4 regions of the Duganella sp. BJB1802 genome follow, and region 1 is predicted to be linked to each of the others. Evidence: predicted binding sites of a transcription regulator. Region 1 holds the regulator's gene; each other region holds the start of a gene.
What was found. Region 1 encodes LexA, which represses DNA repair genes until DNA is damaged. Its sites were predicted from a motif close to ACTGTATNNNNATACAGT; they were not measured.

Region 1 (4,869 bases):
GAAGATCAAGCGCGAATTCAAGGATGGCGAGATCGACGTCGTCATGCCGATTCCCGATTCGTCGCGTCCGGCCGCGATCCAGCTGGCGCTGGCGCTGAACGTGGAATACCGCGAAGGCTTCATCAAGAACCGCTACATCGGCCGTACCTTCATCATGCCGGGCCAGGCCGCGCGCAAGAAATCGGTGCGCCAGAAGCTGAACGCCATCGCTTCCGAGTTCAAGGACAAGGTCGTGCTGCTGGTGGATGACTCCATCGTGCGCGGCACCACCAGCCGCGAGATCGTGCAGATGGCGCGCGAAGCCGGCGCCAAGAAAGTGATCTTCGCTTCGGCGGCGCCGCCGGTGATCTTCCCGAACGTGTACGGCATCGACATGCCCACCCGCGACGAGCTGATCGCCTACGGCCGCAGCACCGAGGAAGTGTGCCGCGAGATCACCGCCGACCACCTGGTCTACCAGGACATCGACGCGTTGAAGCGCGCCATCTCCGACGTCAATCCGGCGTTGAAGAACTTCGAGGCGTCGTGCTTCGACGGCGTGTACGTCACCGGCGACATCTCCAAGGACTACCTGGACAAGCTGGAGTACGCGCGCCACCATCCGAAGGCCTCCGGCCCCGAGGACGCGGGCCGCTCGCAACTGAACCTGAATCTCGCGACCGCCGAAGGCTGATGTCGCGCCCGGTGCGGTTCACGCCGCACCGGGCTTTTTTTTTGAATACGCGAATATGAACGACAAGAAGAATTACGGCTTCACCACCACCATCCTGCACAACGATCGCCAGAAAGGCATCGAGCACGGTTCGCTGCACAAGCCCATCCACACCTCGGTCGCCTTTGGCTACGGCGACGCGCGCCAGCTGGCGTCCGTGTTCCAGGGCAAGGAGCCGGGCTTCCGCTACGGCCGCCAGGGCAACCCGACCATCTCCGCGCTGGAAGACAAGGTCACCAAGATGGAGCAGGGCGTCGGCACGATCTGCTTCGCCACCGGCATGGGCGCGATCGGCGCCGTGTTCCAGGCGCTGCTGCGCGCGGGCGACCATGTGGTGTCGTCGTCGTTCTTGTTCGGTAACACCAACAGCCTGTGGCAGACCACCATGGCGCAGGGCGTGGGCGTGTCCTTCGTCGACGCCACCGACGTCGCCAACGTGGCCGCCGCCATCACCAGCCAGACCCGCGTGGTGTTCGTCGAAACCATCGCCAACCCGCGCACGCAGGTGGCGGACCTGAAGCGCATCGGCGAGCTGTGCAAGGAGCGCGGCATCCTCTACATCGTCGACAACACGATGACCACGCCTTACCTGTTCCGCCCGAAAGCGGTGGGCGCCGGTCTCGTGGTCAACGCGCTGACCAAGTCGATCGGCGGCCACGGCAATGCGCTGGGCGGCAGCCTGACCGACACCGGCGTCTACGACTGGACCCGGTTCGCCAACATCTACGAGAACTACAAGAAAGCCGCGCCGCTGCAATGGGGCTTGGCGCAGATTCGCGCCAAGGGCCTGCGCGACTTCGGCGCCTCGCTGGCGCCGGAAGCGGCGCACCACATCGCCGTCGGCGCCGAGACGCTGGCGCTGCGCATGGAACGCACCAGCGCCAATGCGATGGCCTTGGCGCGCCTGCTGGAAAGCGACGAGCGCGTGGCCGCCGTCTACTATCCCGGCCTGGCCTCGCACCCGCAGCACGCGATCTCCGCCGAGCTGTTCCGCAGCTTCGGCTCCCTGTTGAGCTTTGAACTGAAGGATGGCATCGACTGCTTCGATTTCCTCAACCGCCTGAAGCTGGCGATTCCGGCCTCCAACCTGGGCGACACGCGCACGCTGATCATCCCGGTGGCGCACACGATTTTCTACGAGATGGGCGCCGAGCGCCGCGCCTCGATGGGCATCGCCGAGTCGCTGATACGGGTGTCGGTCGGCATCGAGGATACCGACGATCTGCTGGACGATTTCACCTGCGCACTGGAAGCTTGCTGAGCGCAGCCTCGAGTTGTGATAATCTAAGTTTTCAATTTTGCTAAGCGCGGAGGCGATATGAGAGCAGCATGGGTTCTGGCATTGACCGTGCTGTCGAGTAGCGCCTTCGCCGGCGACCAGGCCCGCCGCCAGGCGCGGCAAGCCGAAATCGAGTACTACACCAGCCACTACGACGGCGCCGACATTGCGCTGGCCCGTTTCAACTGCAAACCTCCCAACATCCCGATGCGTCCGGCCACGGCCGGCGGACCGGCGCTGACGCAAGCGCTGGCCGCCTGGCACGACTGCTACGATCAATTCCTGGCCAATTACAACGCCGCGCTCCCGGTCGGCAAGAGCATCCCCGCCGACGTGGCCGACCTGATGACGGACGACGAGCTGGGCGCCGCGCAGACGCTGATGAGTCAGGTGTTCGTGCAGGTGGCGGACGAGGCCAAGCGCCAGGCCGACGCCGTCACCCTGGCGCAGAGCGCGTTGGAAGGCCGTCAAGGCGACCTGGCCCTGAGCGCGCGCGACCTGTCGCATCAGCCGGAGACCGCCGGCAAGCGCTAGCCCGTCGGCGAGGCGAGGCTTAGTGCCAGCTGCGCATCAGGCCGACCGCCAGGCCTTCCAGCGCGAACTCGTCCGCTTCGGGATCGACCTTGATGATCTTGAAGTCCGGGTTTTCCGGCAGCAGCTCGACGGTGGAGCCGGTCTTGCGATAGCGCTTGACCGTGACATCGTTGCCGATGCGGGCGACGACGATCTGGCCGTTCTTGGCGCTGTCCACCTTCTTGACCGCCAGCAGGTCGCCGTCCATGATGCCGGCGTCGCGCATCGACTCGCCGCGCACCTTCAGCAGGTAGTCCGGCTTGGAGGAGAACATGGCCGGATCGACGCTGTAGCTGGTCTCCAGGTTTTCCTGCGCGAGGATGGGCGAGCCGGCGGCCACGCGGCCGATCAGCGGCAACGACATCATCAGCGACACCGGCACCTTGGGCGTGGCCGGCTCGGCGTGCACGCCCAGCAGGCGGATGCCGCGCGAGGTGCCGGCGGCGATCTCGATCGCGCCCTTGCGCGCCAGCGCCTGCAGATGCTCCTCGGCCGCGTTGGCGGACTTGAAGCCCAGTTCATTGGCGATCTCGGCACGGGTCGGCGGGAAGCCGGTGTTCTCGATGGCATCCTTGATCAGATTGAGAATTTGTTCCTGTCTTGCGGTGAGCTTGATCATAGAGTGCTTTGGGCCTGTGTATATAGACAGTCTGTATTTTTGTACAGTGTGAAGCGAAAAGCAAGGGAATTTGTTGCTTAGCACGAAATAATTTCATGGAGCCCCTCCGGGCGCGGCGGATTGTTGCCGGACAGTGCTGGTTTTTTGGATAAAAAGCTGATATAGTCGCGGGCTTACCTCTTCCCACACCTGTCTTGACGCCAGGGTGGGCTATATTCACAGTCCTTAAGGGAGTTTGCATGCGTCACTATGAAATAGTATTTATCGTCCACCCGGACCAGAGCGAGCAAGTGCCCGCCATGATCGAGCGTTACAAAACCACCGTAACGACCCGCGGCGGCGCCGTGCACCGTGTTGAAGATTGGGGCCGTCGTCAGATGGCTTACTCGATCCAGAAACTGGCTAAAGCACACTACATCTGCCTGAACATCGAATGCGACAACGAGACCCTGGTCGAGCTGGAAACCGCCTTCAAATTCAATGATGCCGTGCTGCGTCACCTGACTGTCAAGATGAAGAAGGCGGAAACCGCTCCTTCGCCGATGATGAAGTCGGTACAACGTGAAGATGCAGCGAAATCGCATCGCACCGAAGCTCCAGCAGCCGCTGCTGCTCCTGCGGCCTAATTGTTATCGGGAACCGAGCTGAATCAGCTCCAGTTGATTGCCTTGATCGCCGAACGGGACGCCTTGCGCTACACCCCGGCCGGCATGCCGATCGTGAACGCTGTACTCCAGCACCGGTCGCAGCAGGTCGAGGCAGGCATCGCCCGATTGAGCGAGTTTGAAATTTCCGCGGTTGCCGCGGGCGAGATTTCAGGCCGCTTCAGTCAGGCGCCACTGGCAGGCATGTATCAGTTCACCGGTTTCCTGAACAAGAAGAATCGCAATAGCAAAAGCCTGGTGTTTCACATCATTGATTTTAGTGCTGTCCCAGACAGCTCAATTTAGATACAGGAGCCTAAAATGGCATTCGGTAAAAAGTTCGACAAAAACAAGCTCAAGCTGAAAGAAAAGCGCAAGCAACAAAACCCACTGTTCAAGCGTAAGAAGTTCTGCCGCTTCACCGCAGCAAACGTTGAACAAGTTGACTACAAAGACGTCGACACCCTGAAAGACTTCGTCCAGGAAAACGGCAAAATCATGCCAGCACGTCTGACCGGTACCAAGGCGCACTACCAGCGTCAAGTTGACACCGCAATCAAGCGCGCTCGCTACCTCGCGCTGCTGCCTTACACCGATCTGCACCACGCTTAATTGCGTCGTCTAGATAAGATCCTGGAGAAGAACTATGCAAATCATTCTGTTAGAAAAAGTCGTCAACCTGGGCAACCTGGGTGAAGTCGTTAAAGTCAAAGACGGTTACGCACGTAACTTCCTGATTCCGCAAAAAATGGCCCGCCGCGCTACCGCGTCCGCCGTTGCTGAATTCGAAGTCAAGCGCGCCGAACTGGAAAAAGCCGCTGCCGAGAAACTGGCTGCCGCTCAAGCCCAAGGCGAGAAACTGAACGGCATGACCGTGAACGTTTCGCAAAAAGCTGGCGTCGACGGCCGTCTGTTCGGCTCCGTCACCAACTTCGACATCGCTGAAGCCCTGTCGAAAGCTGGTTTCGCTGTTGAAAAAGCTGCCGTGCGTATGCCTACCGGTCCTCTGAAGACCGTTGGCGAGCACCCAGTCAGCGTCGCT
Region 2 (4,869 bases), on a different contig from region 1:
AGCTGATGTTCTCGGAGCCCAATCCCGCGCCGCTCAAGGCCGCGCTGGCGATGCAGGGCGTGCTGCGCGAGGAGCTGCGCCTGCCCATGACGCCGGCCACCAACGCCTGCAAGGCGCGCATCGCCACCATGCTGGAAGTGCTGGACGCGATCCCCCTCCACACCCCGGCGGAGGCCATATGATCGTCGCCCTCACTGGCATGGACGGCAACGCCACCGTCTCCGACCTGGCCGAAGACCTGGCGATGCTGCGCGTGGCGGCCGGCAGCCGGGTGCTGCTGGTCAGCCCCAACCCCGGTGCCTACGATCCCCATCTGTACGACGACCTGGTGATCGACGCCTCCCACCGCAACGCCGACGCCGCGCTGGCCCGCGCCGCCGTCATCGTGGCGCTGGTGCGCCCGGCCGACATCGAGCAAGGCCGCCACGCCGACTTCCTGGCCCGCCTTCGCCACGCGCAGGAGCGCAATCCCGGCGCCCGCGTGCTGGTGACCGTGGCGCACGGCAGCGAGCCGCTCACGCCCCACCAGACCGGATGCCTGCTGGTGTTCGTCGCGCAGATCCCCGGCGCGCGTCTGGCCGACACGCTGGAACTCGACCAGCGCGGCACCTACCACTCCCACCACAGCGAACTGGAACTGGACTCGCGCAAAACGGCCTACGTGCTGTGCGCGCCCGAAGTGCGCCACCTGTACAGCGAAGTATTCCGCGGCGGCCGCTCCTGCCGCTAGACGAAAAAAAGGGGCGCGCGCACAGCGCCGCCCCCTCGACAACCGGATCCGAACCCGGTCAGAACACTTTGCTGATGGTCAGCTGCAACGCGGTCTTGCCCAGGAACTTGCCGTTGGCCGGCGAGGCGTAGGCGGTCTTGTCGGCGTTGGTGCCGATCACCGCCAGCGCGCCGGTCACCACGCCGAAGTCCTTGGTGGCGCCGATCTTCCAGTCGCTATAGCTCGATGCGCCGTTGTGCTTGACGTTCTGGTGGCCGGCGTGCAGGTTGATGGTGTAGCCCTCGCCCGCCTCGATGTTGGCGCCCAGGTCCACATAGCCGCTGTTCTTGCTGTCGACAAAGCCAAACAGGTTGGTCACCGAGTGCGAATACTTGATGTAGGCCGGGCCGTAACCGAGCTGGCCGTACACCTCGGTGGTGTTGGCGTTGGCGAAGCCGGCGACGTGCGACAGGCCGTTCGACGGATAGACATAGGTCAGCACGCCCACGTCGTAGGACACGTCGGCCGTGACCTGGCCGCGCTTGCCGGCGTAGATGTCCCACTCGATGTCGCCGCTGCCGCCGGCGTCCTTGGTCCACTTGATGGTCGACAGCCAGGTGCCGGCGTAGAAGCCGGTCGGGTTGTTGGTGTAGTCGAAGCCGCCCTGCAGCGCCGGCTTCAGGCGCGTCTGCGAGATGCCGCGATAGCGGTAGTCGCTGACCACGGCGGCGTTGAAACTGGTTTCGTTATCCGGCTTGGCGGCCGGCGCGGCATCCTCGGCGCGAGCCTGCGTGCCGGCGAAAGCAGCGGCGATGGCTGCGGCGAGTATTATTTTTTTCATGTTGAGGTCCTTCTTTCAGTGGTTAAGTCAAATCAAACGGTAAAAACTTCGCGGCACAGGGCGTCCATATCGGACGGCGGCTGGCCGTGGATGACGGTGCCGGCCAGCGTGGCCGACATCACCTGCGCCACATAGGCGCGCACCACGGCGCGCTCGGCGTCCGTGGGCTCGCCGGCGCCGCCCACCTGCACAAACAACACATGCAGGCCGGGGTTGAACATGCGCGCGGCGTTCAAGCGGGCGATCAGCTGGTAGCGGGTCGACAGGTCGGCCTGTTCCGGCGTCACGGGCACCACCGCCAGCCGCGCGGCGGCCAGCGCGGCGTGGCTCTCGGCGCTGTCGCGGCCCTCGGCATCGACCAGGACCACGGCCCCGCCGTCGCCGCCACGCGCCCCGGCAGCGGCGACAATCACAGCGCGCCCCGCGCCGCCAGCGGCGTCAGGCGGCCGAACTCGGCGCCCGGCAAGGCCCGCATCACCGCCTCCATCACCTGCGCCGCCAGCGCGCGCGACACGCACAGCCACACCCTGGCGCGGGCGCCGTGGTCGCAGGCCTCAACCCGCATGAACTCCATGGCGTCGCCGCAGGTACGCATCACCAGCGCCCGCAGCGCGGTGACCGCACCGCTGTCGACGGTGAGCTGCATCAGGCAGGCGCGCGGGCGCGGCGGCCGGGCTCGGTGCTGGTCCTGGGCGGCCCGGGTGTGGAAGAAAGCGTGCATGGCGTACCCCTGTGGTGAACGTTGCGATACCGGACAGCTTATCGGCGGCCCCGTAAAAACGGTCTAAAAAGGCGGGCCGGCCCTGTAAACATCGTGTATAAATTGCCCCGCGCGGTTTTTTTGCCGCGATTCAGCCCGGTTGAGGATAGAATACGCAAACGTCCGCATAAAACTGTACATAAACCCAGTATCGAAATTATCAGCTTGATCACGTATGGCCACTAAAAAACCAGTTTCCGACTACAGCGAAGCATCCATCCGGGTCCTCAAGGGCCTCGAACCCGTCAAGCAACGCCCGGGCATGTACACCCGCACCGAGAATCCGCTGCACATCATCCAGGAGGTGATCGACAATGCCTCGGACGAGGCGCTGGGCGGACATTGCAAAAACATCATCGTCACGCAGAACGCCGACGGCAGCATCACCGTCGAGGACGACGGCCGCGGCATCCCGGTCGGCCTGCACCCCGAGGAGGGCGTGCCGACCGTGGAAATCGTCTTCACCCGGCTGCACGCCGGCGGCAAGTTCGACAAGGGCTCGGGCGGCGCCTACGCCTTCTCGGGCGGCCTGCACGGGGTCGGCGTGTCGGTCACCAACGCGCTGTCCAAGCGGCTGGAGATCACCGTCTGGCGCAAGGAGCCCGACGGCACCGGCCTGCACAAGCTGGCCTTCGAGCACGGCGACGTGGTCGAGCCGCTGTCGTCCGTGGTGGCCCCGCGCGACGGCAAGAAGTCCGGCACCCGCGTCACCGCCTGGCCGGACGCCAAGTATTTCGACTCCCCCGCCATCTCGCAGACCGAGCTGCAGCGCCTGCTGCGCTCCAAGGCCGTGCTGCTGCCGGGCGTGACCGTCACGCTGACCAACGCCAAGACCGGCGAATCGCAGACCTGGCAGTACAACGACGGCCTGCGCGGCTACCTGACCGAGGCGCTGGCCCAGGCCACCGACGGCGAGACCTTGATCCCGCTGTTCGAGGGCGCGCAGTTCGCCACGCCGGACGCCGAGGGCTTCGCCGAGGGCGAGGGCGCGGCCTGGGTGGTGGCCTGGACCGAACAGGGCGCCGTGGTGCGCGAGTCCTACGTCAACCTGATCCCCACCCCCAACGGCGGCACCCACGAATCGGGCCTGCGCGACGGCCTGTACGGCGCGGTGAAAAACTTCGTCGAGATGCACTCGCTGCTGCCCAAGGGCGTCAAGCTGCTGCCCGAGGACGTGTTCGCGCGCGTCTCCTTCGTGCTGTCGGCCAAGGTGCTCGACCCGCAGTTCCAGGGCCAGATCAAGGAGCGCCTGAACTCGCGCGACGCGGTGCGCCTGGTGTCGACCTTCTCCAAGCCGGCGCTCGAGCTGTGGCTGAACCACCACGTCGACTACGGCAAGAAGCTGGCCGAGCTGGTCATCAAGCAGGCGCAGTCGCGCCTGCGCTCGCTGCAAAAGGTCGAGAAGAAGAAGTCGTCCGGCGTGGCCGTCCTGCCGGGCAAGCTGACCGACTGCGAATCGTCGGACGCCAGCCGCACCGAGCTGTTCCTGGTCGAGGGCGACTCGGCCGGCGGCTCGGCCAAGATGGGCCGCGACAAGGAATTCCAGGCCATCCTGCCGCTGCGCGGCAAGGTGCTCAACTCGTGGGAGACCGACAAGGACCGCCTGTTCGCCAACAACGAGATCCACGACATCTCGGTGGCGATCGGCGTCGACCCGCACGGCGTCGACAGCGCGCCCGACCTGTCCGGCCTGCGCTACGGCAAGATCTGCATCCTGTCCGACGCGGACGTGGACGGCTCGCACATCCAGGTGCTGCTGCTGACGCTGTTCTTCAAGCACTTCCCCGGCCTCATCGCCAACGGCAACATCTGCATCGCCCGCCCGCCGCTGTACCGGGTGGACGCGCCGGCGCGCGGCAAGAAGCCGATCCAGAAGCTGTACGCGCTCGACGCCGGCGAGCTGGTGGCGATCGAGGACAAGCTGCGCAAGGACGGCCTGAAGGAAGGCGCGTGGTCGATCTCGCGCTTCAAGGGCCTGGGCGAGATGAACGCCGAGCAGCTGTGGGAAACCACGATGAACCCGGACACGCGGCGCCTGCTGCCGGTGTCGCTGGGCGGCTATGGCCACGGCGAATCGGCCGCGCGCTTCAATATGCTGATGGGCAAGGGCGAAGCGGCCGCGCGCCGCGCCTGGATCGAAGAACACGGCAACGAAGCCGAAGCAGATATCTAATTACTGACCGACTATGACTCATCAAGCAAATCTCTTTGACGAACCGGCGCCGGAATCGGCGGCGGCGGCTCAACCTGCGACACCTGCGACACCTGCGCCCTCGCCTGCGCCCGCGCAAGCGGCCGGCGGCGCGGCCGCGCCCGACGCCCCAACCGCCATGCAGCCGGACGGCGGCGACAACGGCGGCAACGACGGCAACGGCGGCGACAACGGCGGCAACGACGGCAACGGCGGCGGCAACGGCGGCAACGACGGCCCGCTGGGCGGCGGCGACGACGGCGACGGCGGCGACACGCTGACCCTGTCCACCTTCGCCGAACGCGCCTACCTCGACTACGCCATCTCGGTGGTCAAGGGCCGCGCGCTGCCGGACGTGTGCGACGGCC
Region 3 (4,869 bases), on a different contig from region 1:
TTTGTCGAGTTGAAACGGCTTGTGGCGCGGCACGCCTTGGTCTTCGGTGGCCGCGTCGTTGGTCGACCAGACATCGTTGGCGAACGCCTGCACCGCGGCCGTGGGCAGGATCTGCGCCAGTTCGGTCAGGTGGGTGCAGCCGGCGGTGCCGGCCAGGCGTTGCTTGAGCTCGTGGCGGAAACCCTTCATCAGGTTCAGGCCGACGAGCTGTTTCTTGTAATCGGGGGCGATGGTGTCGCAGTAACCGGGATACGGCACGGCATCGGATGCGGCTTCGGCATCGACGATGGTCAGTTGCAGATCGACGGTCAAACGCAGGTGCAGGTCGTGCAGGGGCGTGCCGGCAGCGCGCGGGCCGGAGGCCAGCATGGTGTCGATGACTTTGATGTCGGTGATATGGGCGTCAAGATCCCACAGGCCGTCATCGCGCGCGTACGCTTGGACGGCAATTGCACGCGTGTGCCGCAGCGCACGTCGGGTAACTGGGGTTGACAGGGACATAAGACCGATGCCGCTCTCGCGACAGAAATTTAGTAAGCAGCCATGTGCTGAATCGCACGTGTCCGCAGCTTCTACGGACAACTACCGCACCTGCGGCGCTGCAAAAACCCCAAAAGTGTAGCACATCAAGACCGCCAGTTGCGTCAGAACATAGCTTTTGGACGGAAATATGGATGTTTTGAGGATTTTATTACAAGAAATTCATAGGTCTTATTTCAGTCATGGAAACATTACATGGTGCGGCGCGGCAGCGGCCGGGTCGGCCGCTAATCGTCTTCCGGCGCACCCTTGAGCGCGGTCTGCACGGCGCGCTGGGAAAAGCCCCGCTGCAGCAGGAAGCGCATCTGCTTGTTGCGTTCCTGCGGATCGGCGGCCACGGCGCCGAACTTGCGGTTCCACACTTCCACGCAGCGTTCGGTCTCGCCCTCGGCCAGGCCGGCCTTGAGTTCCTGCAGCTCCTCGCCCTTGATGCCGTGGCTTTGCAGCTCGGCGACGATGCGGCTGTTGCCGAAGCGGGCCGAGCGGCGGTGGATCAGCGCCTCCGAGAAGCGCTCCTGCGACAGCCAGTTGTTCTTTTCCAGCAGGTCGAGCAGGGCTTCGACGTCGTCGCCCTCCTCCGCGTAGCGCGCCAGCTTGCGGCCCAGCTCCATGCGGCTGTGCTCGCGCATCGACAGGAAGCGTAGGGCGCGTGCCTTCAGGCTCAGTTGCGGTGCTGCCATAAAACCCTCTGCGCAATGAGAAAACCACCGGCTGAACTAACAGCGCGGTGGTTCGGGATGAAGCGGCCGCCGCTTACGCCGCGTCGGCCTTGTCGCCCTTGTCCGCCTTGTCGACGGATTTCAGCTTGACGACGGTGTCGCCCTTGTCGGTGTTGAGCGGCGGCAGCGGGCGCACGCCCAGCGATTCGCGCACCTTGTTTTCGATTTCCCACGCCAGCTCCGGACGCTCCTGCAGGAAGATGCGGGCGTTGTCCTTGCCCTGGCCGACGCGCTCGCCGTTGTAGCTGTACCACGAGCCGGACTTCTCGACGATCTTCGCTTCCACGCCCAGATCAAGAATCTCGCCCTCGCGCGAGGTGCCCGCGCCGTACAGGATGTCGAAGTGCGCTTCCTTGAACGGCGGCGCGATCTTGTTCTTGACGACCTTGACCTTGGTTTCGTTGCCGATCACCTCGTCGCCCGATTTGATCGAGCCGGTGCGGCGGATGTCCAGGCGCACGGAGGCGTAGAACTTCAGCGCGTTGCCGCCGGTGGTGGTCTCCGGGCTGCCGAACATGACGCCGATCTTCATGCGGATCTGGTTGATGAAGATGACCAGGGTGTTGGTGCGGTTGATCGAACCGGTCAGCTTGCGCAGCGCCTGGGACATCAAACGGGCTTGCAGGCCCGGCAGCGAATCGCCCATGTCGCCCTCGATCTCGGCGCGCGGCGTCAGCGCCGCGACGGAGTCGACCACGACCATGTCCACCGAGCCGGAGCGCACCAGCGCGTCGCAGATTTCCAACGCCTGTTCGCCGGTGTCCGGCTGCGAGATCAGCAGCTCGTGCAGGTTGACGCCCAGCTTCTGCGCGTAGCCCACGTCCAGCGCGTGCTCGGCGTCGATGAAGGCGCAGGTGCCGCCCAGTTTTTGCATTTCCGCGATGGTTTGCAGCGTCAGCGTGGTTTTACCGGACGATTCAGGACCGTAGATCTCCACCACGCGGCCGCGCGGCAGGCCGCCGACGCCCAGGGCAATGTCCAGGCCCAGCGAGCCGGTCGACACCACCTGCACGTCCTCGATCGGCGCGTTGGCGTCCATGCGCATTACGGAGCCTTTGCCGAATTGCTTTTCAATCTGGGCCAGCGCGGCAGCGAGCGCCTTAGCCTTTTCAGATGCAGGTACAACAGCTTTTTTATCGTCCATAATGTTCTTTCAACCAGTGAGTGGGTGCAAATTCGCTGAATTCGTCGGTACAGGCAGCACTGTATAAAAAAACAGTGCTTAATGCAAGCACGATTTTTAAACAATTTTGAGATAGCACAAAAACTCGCCACCCTGCGCGAAATGCAACACAATACAAGCTTCTGCAGCCGGAGTGCTTCACATGCGTATTTTACTTGCCGAGGATGACAGCGTACTGGCCGACGGCCTGACCCGCTCGCTACGCCAGTCCGGCTACGCCATCGATTGCGTCGGCAACGGCCAGGAGGCCGACACCGCCCTGTCGACCCAGGAATTCGACCTGCTGATCCTCGACCTGGGCCTGCCCAAGCTGTCCGGGCTGGAGGTGCTGCGCCGCCTGCGCGCGCGCGCCTCGCTGCTGCCGGTGCTGATCCTGACGGCGGCCGATTCGATCGAGCAGCGCGTCAACGGCCTCGACCTGGGCGCCGACGACTACATGGCCAAGCCCTTCGCGCTGTCCGAGCTGGAGGCGCGGGTGCGCGCGCTGACCCGGCGCGGCGCCGGCGGCGGCGCCACCGTGGTCAGGCACGGGCCGCTGAGCTACGACCAGGTCGGCCGCAGCGCCTACATCAACGACCAGATGCTGGACCTGTCGGCGCGTGAGCTGGGCCTGCTGGAAATCCTGCTGGCGCGCAGCGGCCGCCTGGTGTCCAAGGAACAGCTGGTCGACCACCTGTGCGAATGGGGCGAGGAGGTCAGCAACAACGCCATCGAGGTCTATGTGCACCGGCTGCGCAAGAAGATCGAGGTGGGCGGCATCCGCATCGCCACCGTGCGCGGACTGGGCTACTGCCTGGAGAAATTCTCGGACGCCGCCAAGTGACGCCGCCGGCCTCGCCACCGCAGCAGGATCTGGAGTACCAGCCGCCGGCGGCCGAGACGGACGACATCCAGCACTCGCTGTTCGGCGAGATCCTGGACTGGATGCTGGCGCCGCTGCTGTTGCTGTGGCCGATGAGCATCGCGATCACCTACCTGGTGGCCAAGTCCATCGCCAACCAGCCGTTCGACCACGCGCTGGAGGACAGCGTGACCGTGCTGGCGCAGCAGGTGCGCGCGGTGGACGGCAAGGTCATCAAGGGCCTGTCCGGCCCGGCGCGCGACATCCTGCGCGCCGACGACGTCGACAGCGTCTACTTCCAGATCCAGGGCCCGCACGGCGAACACGTGGACGGCGACCGCGACCTGCCGCCGCCGGTCATCGACGAGGACGACAAGCCGCGCAGCAGCGTGCGCTTCCGCAACGACACCATGCACGGCACGCCGGTGCGCGTGGCCTACGCCTACGTGCGGCTCGAGCGCGACGCCGTCGACGACCCGCAGCTGGCGCTGGTGCAGGTGGCCGAGACGCTGGAGAAGCGCGGCCAGCTGGCCAACGCCATCATCAAGGGCGTGATCCTGCCGCAGTTCATCATCCTGCCCATCGTGCTGGCCCTGGTGTGGTTCGCGCTGGCGCGCGGGCTGTCGCCGCTGGCACAGCTGCAGGAGCGCATCCGCGCGCGCAGCTCGGATGACCTCAGCCCCATCGCCTCCAACCAGGTGCCGGAGGAGATCTCGCCGCTGGTCAATTCGCTCAACGACATGCTGGCGCGGCTGTCGCTGTCAATCGAGATGCAGAAGCGCTTCATCGCCGACGCCGCGCACCAGATGCGCACGCCGCTGGCGGGCATGCGCATGCAGTCCGAGCTGGCGCTGCGCCAGACCGACAGCGGCGAGATCCACCGCTCGCTGGAGCAGCTGGCCAAGAGCTCGGAGGCCGCCACCCGCCTGGTCAACCAGCTGCTGGCCCTGGCCCGCGCCGAGAACCAGCCGCAGGCCGGTACCGCCATGCTGCCGCTGGAATTGTCCGAGCTGGCGCGCAGCGCGGTGCAGGACTGGGTGCCGGCCTCGTTCGCGCAGCGCATCGACCTGGGCTACGAGGCGCCGGCCGAGCCGGTGCACATCGTCGGCAACCCGACCATGCTGCGCGAGCTGCTGTCCAACCTGATCGACAACGCGCTGCGCTACACGCCGGCCGGCGGCAGCGTCACCGTGCGCGTGCGCGGCGACACCGAGCACGGCTTCCTGGAGGTCGAAGACACCGGCCCCGGCATCGCCCAGGCCGAGCGCGGGCGGGTGTTCGAACGCTTCTACCGCATCCTCGGCAACAAGGCCGAGGGCAGCGGCCTGGGCCTGGCCATCGTGCGCGAGATCGCCCAGCAGCACGGCGCCGAGGTCGACATCTACAACAACCCGCGCGCGCAGCAATCGAAGCTGCCGGGCGCCCTGTTCCGGCTGACCTTCCCGTTGCCGCCGCGTCCGCAGGAACCGGAAAGCGAGCCGCCGTACTATGGATAAGACCCAGATCCGCGCCCGGCACTGGGAGCGCACGCGCCGCCTGACCGCGATCCTGCTGCTGGCCTGGCTGGCGACCGGCTTCTGCGCCGC
Region 4 (4,869 bases), 110 kb from region 1:
GCCGCTGTTGCTCGACCAGCGCCGGCCAGACGATGACGTTGACGCTGCCGGTCTCATCCTCAATGGTGATGAACAGCACGCCCTTGGCCGTGCCCGGACGCTGGCGCACCGTGACCATGCCGCAGGCGCGCGCCAGCATGCCGTTGGTGTAGGTGTTGAGCGTGGCGGCCGGCATGAAGCGGTGCTCCAGCAGCTTGGGCCGCAGCAGCGCCAGCGGATGGCGGCCCAGCGTCAGCCCGTGCGAGCGGTAGTCGCCCAGGATGTCCTCGCCCTCGGTCGGCGGCCTGAGCGCGGGCAGGTCCTCGACCGGCGTGGTGGGGCGCAGCAAATCCTTGTCCGGCATGGCGCCGACCGCCTGCCACAGCGCTTGCCGCCGGTTGCCGGCCAGCGCTTGCAGCGCGTTGCCGGCGGCCAGCACCTGCAGGTCGTGACGGTCGAGGTCGGCGCGCCGCGCCAGGTCGGCCACGCCGGCGAACGGGTGCAGCGCGCGCTCGCGCTCGATGCGCCGGGCCGCCTCCTCCCGCATGCCCTTCATCAGCGACAAGCCCAGCCGCACGGCCGGTTGGTTGCGCTGGCCCACCCGCTCCTCCAGCGAGCTGTCCCACCCGCTGACGGTGACGTCGATCTCGCGCACCTGCACGCCGTGGCGTTTGGCGTCCTGCACCAGCTGCGACGGGCTGTAGAAACCCATCGGCTGGCTGTTGAGCAGCGCGCACAGGAAGGCGGCCGGCTCGTGGCACTTGAGCCAGGAACTGGCATAAGTCAGCAGCGCGAAGCTGGCGGCGTGCGATTCGGGGAAGCCGTATTCGCCGAAGCCCTTGATCTGCTCGCAGATGGCGGCGGCGAAGGCTTCGTCGTAGCCGCGCTCGCGCATGCCGTCCATGATGCGCTGCTGGTATTTGTCGACCCCGCCCTTGCGCTTCCACGCGGCCATCGCGCGCCGCAGCTGGTCGGCCTCGCCCTCGCTGAAGCCGGCGGCGATGACGGCGATCTGCATCACCTGCTCCTGGAAAATCGGCACGCCCAGCGTGCGCTTGAGCGCTTCATCCAGTCCCGGCGGGGAATCGATCAGCTTGGCGTTCATGCGCCGCTGCAGATACGGATGCACCATGCCGCCCTGGATCGGCCCCGGCCGCACCAGCGCGACCTCGATCACCAGGTCGTAGAACTCCTTGGGCCGCAGGCGCGGCAGCATGCTCATCTGCGCGCGCGACTCGATCTGGAACACGCCGATGGTGTCGGCTTCGCACATCATGGCGTAGGTGGCCTTGTCCTCCTTGGGGATGTCCTGCATCCGGAACGGCGCGCCGCGCTGCGCGCCCACCAGCGCCAGCGCGCGCCGCAATGCCGACAACATGCCCAGCGCCAGCACGTCCACCTTCATCAGGCCCAGCTCTTCAAGATCGTCCTTGTCCCACTGGATCACGCAGCGCCCTTCCATCGTGGCGGCCTCGATCGGCACCAGGCGCGACAATTTTTCGTGCGAGATGACGAAGCCGCCCGGATGCTGCGACAGGTGGCGCGGGAAGCCCAGCAAGGCGATCGCCAGCGCGGCCCACTGCTGCGCCAGCTGCGATTCCGGATCCAGCCCGCACTCGGCCAGCCGGCCCAGCAGGTCGTTGCGGCTGTCGAACCAGTGGTGGGCCTTGGTCACCTTCTCGACGATGGCCAGGTCCACGCCCAGCGCCTTGCCGCTGTCGCGCAGCGCGCTCTTGGGCCGGTAGCTGATGACCACGGCCGCCAGCGCGGCGCGGTCGGCGCCGTATTTTTTGTAGATGTACTGGATCACCTCCTCGCGCCGCTGGTGCTCGAAGTCGACGTCGATGTCGGGCGGTTCGTTGCGCTCCCGGGAAATGAAACGTCCGGTCAGCATGTTGCTGCGCTCGGGATCGACCTCGGTCACGCCGAGGCAGTAGCAAACCACCGAGTTGGCCGCCGATCCCCTGCCCTGGCACAGGATGTCCTGCGAGCGGGCGTAGCGGACGATATCGTAGACCGTCAGGAAGTACGGCTCGTATTCCAGTTCCGCGATCAGCTCCAGCTCCTTCTCGATCTGCCCGCGCACCTTGGCGGACACGCCGGCAGGGAAGCGCCGCTGCGCGCCGGCATACACCTCCTGCCGCAGATAGCTGCCCGGCGTGTGGCCCGGCGGCACCAGCTCGTGCGGGTATTCATAGCGCAGCTCGCTCAGGCTGAACTTGCATTGCTGGAGAATGTTGAGCGTTTCGGCCAGCGCCTGCGGCGGATACAGGTTGGCCAACCGCAGCCGCGAGCGCAGGTGCTGCTCGGCGTTCTGCGCCAGCGCGTAGCCGCACTCGGCCACCGGCTTGCCGACCCGCACCGCACACAGGGTGTCGAGCAGCGGCTTGCGCGAGCGCACGTGCATGCAGACATGGCCCAGCGCCACCACCGGCATGCCGTGTTGCAGCGCCACCTCGTCGATGCTGAGACGGTGCGCCTCGTCCAGCGCGCGCTGCAGCAGGTTCAGCCCCATCCAGCTACGGCCCGGAAACGTGACCTCCATCCACGCCGCCTGCGCGTGCAGGCGGTCGACATCGTCCGGCTGAAACGCCGGGTAATGCGGCAGCAGGATCATCAGGCACCCGGGCAGGCCCTTCAGGTGGGCGTAGGCCGGAGGAGGCGCCGCCAGGTCGGCCGGCGTGAGCAGGTAGCTGCCCTTGGCCACGCGGTTGCGCCCTATCGTGATGAGCTCGCAAAGATTGCCGTAACCCTCGCGGTTCTGCGCCAGCGCCAGCAGCGACAGCGCCGGGCTGCCGTCGGGATTCTTCAGATGGAAATGACTGCCGATCAGCAGCGGCAGGTTGGCGTCCCTGGCCTGCGCGTGAGCGCGCACTACGCCTGCCAGCGAGCATTCGTCGGTGATGGCCAGGCCGGCATAGTCCAGCTGCGCGGCGCGCGCGACCAATTCCTCGGCGCTGGACGCGCCTTGCAAAAAGGAGAAATTGGTCATGCAGAACAGCTCTGCGTAGGCCGGCAAGATGGTATTCATGGTGATATACTGTGTTTTTATACAGTATCATACACCCTGCGCAGCCCTCCGTCGCAATGCACGTACTCATTTGATTGTTTTAGTTGTTTTAGTTGTTTGACGTAGAATGAGACTTGAAAATGGAGGCAATCATGAGCAAGGCTGCAATCGGCAAGGTAGCAAAGAAGGGGGCAGCGGGCACAAAGGACAACAACTCGGTGGTCAAAGCCTTGAACACAATCGCCAATCGCGGTGTCGATATCGGCAATGGTTTTTATTTGATCGAGATTAAACACAACACTACAGCCCCGGCGGAACGCAAGCAGCCACTGGTACCAATGCAACCTCAAAAGCTACCTGGCATCAAGCCAGTTCCCAAGGAAGAAATCGAACATATCTTCAGTATGTTCATGCCCTCTGGTGCGCAGCCCGCTCGCAACGTCACTCCTGAAGCAAATACTGCGTTCTTGACCCAGCTCGCGAGAAATGAAAAAGCCTCCATCAAGCGCCTGGCCGAAACCGGGGATCTGGTTAATTCCCGGGAGCTCGCGGGACTCCTGGGTGTGACCCCTCAAGCCGTCTATAAAGCCGTCGGGGACCTGCGGATGTTTTCATTGGACGCCGGCGGCCGTAACAAGCTGTACCCAGCCTTCTTTGCCGACCACGGACTGGAACGCGACCAGTTGGAAACCGTTTGCAAGGAACTCAATCACCTGCCGGGTACGAGCAAGTGGCAATTCTTCACAACACCACGTCTTTCGCTGAGTAAAAAGAATCCACTCGATGCTTTGCGAAAAGGGAAGTTTGCGGATGTCCTGGCCGCCGCCAAAGCATTCAAAGAGGCTTGATTGGCAGCGAAACGACTGTCCTTGCCAGACCGCGCCTTGGCGACGGACACTACTCTACCCGTTGTCCGAATGACGATTCCCGATCTCGTCAGGATCTCAGGGCATCAGACAGGCGAACCCTTTTTCGGCGCCAGCGGCGGCAACCGCTTCGACGCACCAGGCTGTCGTACAGGTTCACCAGAATACAAGTGCTGTTACCTCAGCCTCTCTTTCGACGTTGCGCTTGCAGAGTCGCTACTGCACGATGCGGTTCCGGTTCGCGGTGAATTTCCCGTCGTCCAATCTGAGATAGACCGACGCTGGGTGCACCGCTTCAAGGGCACACTCGACCTGATGGACCTCACCGGTCCGCTACTCAAGCGAATGGGTGGCCACGCAGGACTGACCGGATCGGGCGACTACAAAATAACTCAGAAATGGGCGCTGGCAGTCTTCAACAATCCACGACACGTCGATGGCTTCCTGTATATGTCCCGCCATCTGCCGACACAGCAGGCCATAGTGCTGTTCGATCGCGCAAAATCGAAACTTGCCGCACAAGGTAAAGCAATCGAACTGCCGAACGCCCCCGAGATGCCTGCCACAATGGCAACTTTTCATATCAAGTCAATCTAACGCTACGCCTATGCACCTAAGTAAAACTACGCATCCGCCTAGCAACTATGGCGCGGCAAAACAACAATAAATAAAGTTTGCCCGCAAAATTGTCAGAATCCCCACTCCGTCAGAGCGATTTGACTAAAATCAAATTTTTCACGGGAGAGAAAACTTGTTCGCCACCACGCCACTTCGTAATGCCGTACTGCTCAGCCTGTACGGCGCAGCCGCCCTGAGCCTCGCACCCTCCGCCTTCGCGCAGTCCGCGCCGGAAGCCAAGCCAGATACCCCCATCCAGTCGGTCAGCATCGTCGGCTCGCGCCGCGCGACCAGTTCCTCCACCGACACCGTGGTGCCGGTCGATATCATTCCGATGAGCAAGTCCACAGAACAAGGCGGCCAGTTCGACCTGGCGCAAACGCTGACTTATATCTC

Region 2: a site for LexA is predicted at 2,443-2,460, ahead of HUX88_RS01640 (DNA topoisomerase IV subunit B). Genes of this name have one in related genera too.
Region 3: a site for LexA is predicted at 2,462-2,479, ahead of recA (recombinase RecA). Genes of this name have one in related genera too.
Region 4: a site for LexA is predicted at 3,019-3,036, ahead of HUX88_RS20735 (error-prone DNA polymerase). Genes of this name have one in related genera too.

Annotation. Positions count from the first base shown of each region.
Region 1 covers NZ_JABWEF010000013.1:65,469-70,337, reverse strand. The annotation lists gene purF (amidophosphoribosyltransferase) at 1-673, shown strand, start outside; gene HUX88_RS20180 (cystathionine gamma-synthase family protein) at 729-1,973, shown strand; gene HUX88_RS20175 (hypothetical protein) at 2,031-2,525, shown strand; gene lexA (transcriptional repressor LexA) at 2,545-3,183, opposite strand; gene rpsF (30S ribosomal protein S6) at 3,423-3,809, shown strand; gene priB (primosomal replication protein N) at 3,828-4,133, shown strand; gene rpsR (30S ribosomal protein S18) at 4,149-4,439, shown strand; gene rplI (50S ribosomal protein L9) at 4,474-4,869, shown strand, end outside.
Region 2 covers NZ_JABWEF010000001.1:355,653-360,521, reverse strand. The annotation lists gene dapA (4-hydroxy-tetrahydrodipicolinate synthase) at 1-182, shown strand, start outside; gene HUX88_RS01660 (hypothetical protein) at 179-730, shown strand; gene HUX88_RS01655 (TorF family putative porin) at 789-1,550, opposite strand; gene HUX88_RS01650 (hypothetical protein) at 1,583-1,963, opposite strand; gene HUX88_RS01645 (hypothetical protein) at 1,960-2,271, opposite strand; gene HUX88_RS01640 (DNA topoisomerase IV subunit B) at 2,486-4,483, shown strand; gene parC (DNA topoisomerase IV subunit A) at 4,497-4,869, shown strand, end outside.
Region 3 covers NZ_JABWEF010000001.1:158,772-163,640, reverse strand. The annotation lists gene HUX88_RS00770 (DUF2889 domain-containing protein) at 1-501, opposite strand, end outside; gene recX (recombination regulator RecX) at 768-1,220, opposite strand; gene recA (recombinase RecA) at 1,294-2,403, opposite strand; gene HUX88_RS00755 (response regulator transcription factor) at 2,585-3,265, shown strand; gene HUX88_RS00750 (sensor histidine kinase) at 3,262-4,779, shown strand; gene HUX88_RS00745 (DUF4212 domain-containing protein) at 4,772-4,869, shown strand, end outside.
Region 4 covers NZ_JABWEF010000013.1:179,427-184,295, forward strand. The annotation lists gene HUX88_RS20735 (error-prone DNA polymerase) at 1-3,010, opposite strand, end outside; gene HUX88_RS20740 (hypothetical protein) at 3,142-3,837, shown strand; gene HUX88_RS20745 (RES family NAD+ phosphorylase) at 3,907-4,452, shown strand; gene HUX88_RS20750 (TonB-dependent siderophore receptor) at 4,607-4,869, shown strand, end outside.